Linked DNA regions of Saccharicrinis fermentans DSM 9555 = JCM 21142. The protein of the gene in region 1 binds, or shares a complex with, the protein of each later gene. Links are inferred from orthologs where the notes say so. Each region holds a gene or a part of one and is shown on either strand. Other genes may lie near its edges. The genes, in order: CYTFE_RS0118825 and uvrB.

Evidence for each region.
Region 2: the proteins of CYTFE_RS0118825 (region 1) and uvrB are in contact, whole or in part, in a crystal structure (PDB 7EGT), measured with the Thermus thermophilus proteins. The link is inferred for Saccharicrinis fermentans DSM 9555 = JCM 21142 from one-to-one orthologs. Residues at the interface, in WP_096412145.1 of Thermus thermophilus: His654, Arg656, Phe657, Gln666, Asp668, Glu669, Lys680, Arg681, Leu682, Ser683, Lys685, Tyr686, Ala687; in WP_096411307.1 of Thermus thermophilus: Glu23, Leu25, Arg26, Asp27, Gly28, Glu29, Arg30, Phe31, Arg55, Glu326, Asp327, Phe328, Glu379, Ser382, Gln383, His398, Gly400, Arg401.

The regions. Positions count from the first base shown.
Region 1 is NZ_KI912107.1:4,612,493-4,615,799, forward strand. The notes cover bases 269-3,243. They hold CYTFE_RS0118825 (ATP-dependent helicase), read left to right. Parts: upstream 269-597; coding sequence 598-2,889; downstream 2,890-3,243. Other genes in these bases: CYTFE_RS27235 (DUF4290 domain-containing protein), read left to right, coding at 3,059-3,243. In the rest of the region: CYTFE_RS30900 (T9SS type B sorting domain-containing protein), read right to left, coding at 1-221; more of CYTFE_RS27235, read left to right, coding at 3,244-3,307. UniProt on the Escherichia coli protein: A helicase with DNA-dependent ATPase activity. Unwinds DNA duplexes with 3'-5' polarity. Translocates on single-stranded DNA with 3'-5' polarity. Initiates unwinding more efficiently from a nicked substrate than double-stranded DNA.
Region 2 is NZ_KI912107.1:2,736,838-2,740,140, forward strand. The notes cover bases 197-3,167. They hold uvrB (excinuclease ABC subunit UvrB), read right to left. Parts: upstream 2,700-3,167; coding sequence 693-2,699; downstream 197-692. Other genes in these bases: CYTFE_RS0110930 (hypothetical protein), read left to right, coding at 2,970-3,167. Outside these bases: more of CYTFE_RS0110930, read left to right, coding at 3,168-3,203. UniProt on the Escherichia coli protein: The UvrABC repair system catalyzes the recognition and processing of DNA lesions. A damage recognition complex composed of 2 UvrA and 2 UvrB subunits scans DNA for abnormalities.

The DNA.
Region 1 (3,307 bases):
TTGCTTTCGTATGCTTCCCATGTATAGGTAATGTTACTTCCTCCGCTTGGAGGAGTCGCGCTTAATGATGCGGTGCTTATGTTGGTATAAAAGAACAATAGGTCGCTTGATGAATATTCCGCTTGCTGGCTGAAGCCATGTCCATTTGAAATGATTTGAGCGGTGATGGGTAGAGTTGTGAAAAACAACGATAAAATTAGATATTTATAAAATTTGTTCATCGAAATTTATTCCTATTGGTGGATAATAATATTTCATTTTAAGAAATGTTTTTCAAAGATATTTAATTAAACGGTTTTCGGGAAAATAAATTGTCATGGTGTATGGCTTCGTATTTAATACAATTTTTATAATAGCGGGAGGCAGGTTGTTTGAGCTTGTTGTTACTGTTTAAATATCAATGTTTTGTGGAAGTTTGGTGGGCCTTTAAAATAATGCGTGATGATGAAGTGTAGAATTTCTTGCGGGACATAAATGACCTCTTGGGAAATGTATCTTATTCAATCATCATACCGGCGGGTGAATTATTATGGCTGCTGTACCCATTTCAAATACCATTTTCGTTATCTTTGTATACCTAAAAAAAAAGAACGATTAGTGCAAAATTATCTTGAGCAATTAAATCCGGCACAGCAAGAGGCTGTTGTAACAACCAAAGGTCCGTCTTTGGTGATTGCAGGAGCCGGTTCCGGAAAAACCCGTGTGTTAACATTTAGGATCGCTCATCTGCTTACGCAAGATGTAGCACCTCATCGTATTTTGGCCTTGACCTTTACAAATAAAGCGGCTAAGGAGATGAAGGAACGTATTGCTGCCATCGTTGGGGGCGATGTTGCCCGAAACTTATGGATGGGTACCTTTCACTCAATTTTTGCGCGAATACTTCGTAGTGAGGCTAGTAAACTAGGGTACCCTTCGTCGTTTACCATCTATGACACTGCTGATTCAAAGAGCCTGTTAAAATCTATTATCAAAGGGATGAAACTCAATGATAAGGAGTATAAGGTGGGAGCCGTATTGGGCAGAATATCTGCTGCAAAAAATGATTTGGTGACACCTGCCGCTTATGCACGCGACCAGCATCGTATGATGGAGGACCAGGCCTCAAAAAAAGGTATGGTATATGAGATATATGCCAGGTATATGCGCCAGTGTTATAAATCGGGTGTGATGGATTTTGACGATTTGCTGCTGAATACGAATATCCTGTTTCGCGATTATCCCGAAGTTTTACAAAAGTATCAAAACTGGTTTCAGTATATTATGGTGGATGAGTATCAGGATACCAACTATTCTCAATATATCATCATCAAAAAATTGGCCGAAAAACATGGTAATATTTGTGTTGTCGGTGATGATGCCCAAAGTATTTATAGCTTTAGGGGGGCAAAAATCGAGAATATCTTGAATTTTAGAAATGACTATCCTGGTTATAAACTTTTTAAGTTGGAGCAAAATTACCGTTCCACTAAAAATATTGTGAATGCAGCCAATAGTATTATAAAGAAAAATACAAAGCAAATTAAAAAAGCTGTTTTCTCGGAGAATGATATCGGTAATAAAATCAAAATTCATAATGCCTATTCTGATATTGAAGAGGGATATATTGTGATAAATGATATTAAGGATAAAAGGCTTAAGCAGCATTATGAATTTCAGGATTTTGCGATTCTTTATCGCACCAATGCTCAATCACGTATTTTTGAGGAGGCCTTAAGAAAAGGTAATATGCCTTATAAAATTTATGGGGGACTGAGTTTTTATCAGCGGAAGGAAATAAAAGATTTACTGGCCTATTGTCGTCTCACAGTGAATACCGCAGACCAAGAGGCATTGAAGCGTATCATTAATTATCCAGCCCGAGGAATCGGAAAAACAACATTGGAAAAAATTGAGATGGCAGCTTCAGCTAGCGGTAAGAGCATGTGGGAAGTGATGGTGTCATTGGAACAAACGGCTCAGCTTTTTAATGCGGGTACACAAAAAAAACTGAACTCATTTGTGGGGCTTATTAATGGTTTTTCAGCCGCTATGAATCAGCAATCGGCCTATGACCTGGTCATGGAGATTGCCACCCAGAGTGGAATGATGAAAGAATTATATCATGACCGAACACCGGAAGCGATTGCTCGTCAGGAAAATATCCAGGAGCTGTTAAATGGAATACAGGAGTTTACCAATAATCGACTGGAGGAAGGTGGCGAAACAGGACTGGTTCATTTCTTGGAGGAAGTTTCTTTATTGACCGACCAAGATAATGAATCGGAAGATGATATAAATAAAGTCACCTTGATGACGATACACTCCAGCAAAGGATTGGAATTTAAGAATGTTTATATTGTCGGGGTTGAAGAAGGACTTTTTCCATCTAACATGACGAAAGATAGTCAGCAGGGTATCGAAGAAGAACGCAGGCTTTTTTATGTGGCAGTGACCAGAGCAGAAGATAATGCCACCATTTCTTTTGCACGTACACGTTATAAATATGGAGAATCAGCTTTTTGCCGACCCAGTCGTTTTATAGGAGAGATAGATGAGGCTTTTGTGGAGTTCTCCGGGGAGCAAATTAAAATAGTGGATCAACCTGGTAAATTTGCACCTAAACAGCCCGAGAGAAGATCATTAGGACGATCGCAACAGATTCAAAAACCCGGATATAATTTTAAGAAAGTTGGAGAGCAACAAGCCGCTCCTAAGTCGGCCGCCTTTAAAGGAACAGGCAACGGTAACCTTCAGCCGGGAGTAACCGTAGAACATGTTCGCTTTGGTAAAGGTAAGGTGGTTAGTGTTGAAGGGCAAATGCCAAATGCAAAAGCTACGGTAGACTTTGAAAATGCGGGACTTAAACAATTACTTTTAAAATTTGCCAAATTTAAAATTTTGGGTTAGATTTGTGCCCATGGTACTGCATGATATTGACATGTTTACTGCACTATTAAGAATGAATACCCCCAAAATCCGGACTGATTTAATTTAAGAATTTGTACTTATTAGATAGGAAGGGTTTTAAATAACATCTCAAAATATACATTTTAGAGAAGAGATTTTTTTATTAATTATGGATTATAACTCGAATAGGAAAAAGTTACTTTTACCTGAATATGGGCGTCATATTCAAAAAATGGTGGATCATTGTGTTTCCATTCAGGATAAAGAAGAAAGAACAAAGTGTGCACACTCCATCATTGGAAATATGGGAAATATGTTTCCTCATTTGCGTGATGTAAATGATTTTAAACATAAATTGTGGGATCATTTGGCTATTATGTCAGAGTTTAAATTGGAGATTGAAACACCTTTTGCACTT
Region 2 (3,303 bases), 1.9 Mb from region 1 along the record:
AGTGCGCCCAGGGAAGCCTCTCGCAAGCGCCGGCCCCGGGGCTATTGTTCTGGCCTGCCCTGCGATCTTTTACTGATAGTTTCATATACGAATGGAAGATATCTATTAAATGAGAAATACAACTCAGCCACTCCACGACTTTACCGGCTCGCCAATCTAACAAGCTAACAAGCTAACAAGCTAAAAACTTTACCAACTTCAACAACTCGCCAACTTCAACAACTTAACAACTCGCCAACTTCAAGCTTCTCTCCAACGCTGGCCCCGGGGCTATTGTTCTGGCCTACCCTGCGGTCTTTTACTGATAGTTTCATATACGAATGGAAGATATCTATTAAATGAGAAATACAACTCAGCCACTCCACGACTTTACCGGCTCGCCAATCTAACAAGCTAACAAGCTAACATCTTTACCAACTCGCCACCATCAAACTTCTCTCCAACGCCGACCACGGCTATTGTTCTGGCCAACCCTGCAGTCTTTTTACTGATTGTTGGGTTTTTAAGTGAGAATGATCGTTTGTTGAGAAATGTTGAATCTGGTTAGGAATGAGTTGTAACTACTTTTGTTTTACTTGAAGTCATTTCAAGATTGAACAACAACTCCCAAAACAAAAAAAATAATACCTTATACCTTTTACCCAAAACCTCTTAACTTGGCAATTATAACAACTCGCCAACTAAGCACCTCATCAACTTTTCTCCTTCAGTAGTTTTTGCAATTTAAACATCTCATCGCGATACTGAGCGGCCGTAATAAAATCCAGTTCTTTAGAAGCTTTCTGCATGGCTTTCTTTGTTTTTTCCACTGCTTTCTCAAGTCCTTCTTTACTCATATAACTCACCACAGGATCAGCTGCCACATCAATACCTTCAGGTTCCACATAAGCTTTTTCCTCTGCTGCCCCACGGCCTAGCACACCTGTATGTTTTTTATGAATCTGCTGCGGAGTGATTCCATGCTCTTCATTATACCTCAGCTGCTTCTCTCTACGATGGTTGGTAGAATCGATGGTTTTTTGCATAGATTTGGTAATCACATCAGCATACATAATCACCAGTCCGTTAATATTACGGGCAGCACGACCAGCGGTCTGTGTCAAGGATCGTTCCGACCTCAGGAAGCCTTCCTTATCCGCATCCAATATGGCTACCAAAGACACTTCCGGCAAATCCAGTCCTTCCCGTAATAAGTTAACCCCCACCAATACATCAAAGACGCCCTTACGTAGATTATCCATGATCTCTACACGATCCAAAGTATCCACATCAGAGTGTATATACGCACATTTAATATTTAACTTTTGCAGATAGCTGGTCAGTTCTTCTGCCATTCTTTTGGTCAAGGTGGTTACCAAGATTCTCTCATTCACCTCTATGCGTTTACGAATCTCTTCCAGCAAGTTATCTATTTGATTAAGACTCGGACGAACATCAATGATGGGATCCAGAAGTCCAGTAGGACGAATGACCTGCTCTACAATGACTCCCTCACTCCTTTCAATCTCGTAATCGGCTGGCGTTGCGGAAACATAGATAGCCGTCCCCACGATCTCCTCAAACTCCTCAAATCTAAGCGGTCTATTATCCATTGCCGCCGGCAAGCGAAAGCCATGCTCCACCAATGTCTCCTTACGCGACCTATCACCCCCATACATGGCTCTAATCTGTGGAATTGTCACATGACTCTCATCAATGACCATCATAAAATCATCCGGAAAATAATCTAGTAGACAGAAGGGGCGTGTACCTGGGTTTCTACCATCAAAGTAACGTGAATAATTTTCTATGCCCGGACAATACCCCAACTCACGCATCATCTCCAGGTCGTAGGTCACCCGTTCCTCAATTCTTTTGGCTTCCTGATGCTTACCAATATCTTTCAGATAGGTCACATGCTCCATCATATCATCCTGAATCATCCGAATGGCCATCTGCGTGCGCTCCTTGGTGGTTACAAACAGATTAGCAGGATATATCAAGACATTCTCCTGTTGCGAGATAGTCGTACCATGTGTAGGATCAAACAGGGTAATTTCTTCTACCTCATCTCCCCAAAAACCAATACGAAAAGCATGGTCCGCATAAGCTGGAAATATCTCCACATTGTCACCCTTGACCCTAAAGTTACCCCGGTTAAACTCCACCTCATTTCGTGAGTACAGACTATCTACCAATAGCCTCAAGAGTTGGTTACGCCCAATATTCTGCCCCACACTCAGGTTGACCACATTGGCATGAAAGTCCTCTGGATTTCCAATTCCATACAAGCAAGACACAGAAGACACCACGATCACATCCTTTCTGCCAGAAAGCAAAGCCGAACTGGCACTTAATCTCAATTTCTCTATCTCCTGATTGATGGATAAATCTTTCTCAATATAGGTATCTGTCACCGGCAAGTAGGCTTCTGGCTGGTAATAATCATAATACGAGACAAAATATTCCACCGCATTATCAGGAAAGAAATTTTTAAACTCCCCATACAATTGGGCTGCCAGTGTTTTATTATGACTCAGCACCAATGTGGGTCTTTGTACTTGTTCAATCACATTGGCCACCGTAAAGGTCTTTCCCGATCCGGTAACCCCCAGTAATGTCTGATGAGGTATATTTTCATTAATACCTTGTACCAATTGTTTAATCGCCTCAGGCTGATCTCCTGTTGGTTTAAAATCTGATTTTATTTTTAATTCCATAAGAACATAACTTGGGTGCTCAAAATATGAAATTCAAATTCGTTAGCCAAAGAATATGACAAAGCTTTTATTTAATTTCCTAGCGGATGCATTGGAGTTTTCTCGATTCATGAAAAATACTGGATATCGTTTTAAGAACCTGACACTTTCTATATATGCTCGTAAAAGCCTACAATATAAAACACTGCCACAAAAAAAACCAAAGGTCTAGAACAATAGGTCACTACCTCCCCGACATCAGCAAACCAAATGATGTATTAGAACTTCGTCATGAGCGTTGAAATGGCAATAAAAGAAGGCTTTTCTGAGACGAGGCATAGTAACTACTATGGTGAGTCGAAGAAAAGTAACGAAGTGACTTCTTTTGAAGTCATTTTAAGGCGTAATAGATTTTCTAATGCATTTTCCGGGTTACATCTCGCCAACGCCGGCCCCGGGGCTATTGTTCTGGCCAACCCTGCAGTTGATTTGCTGATAGTTTCTTATGTAAATGGGAGATATTGATTAAATGAGAAACACATCTATAATAACTTCAACAACTTCACGACTTTACCAGCTCGCCAACCTAACAAGCTAACAAGCTACCAACTCGCCAACTATAACA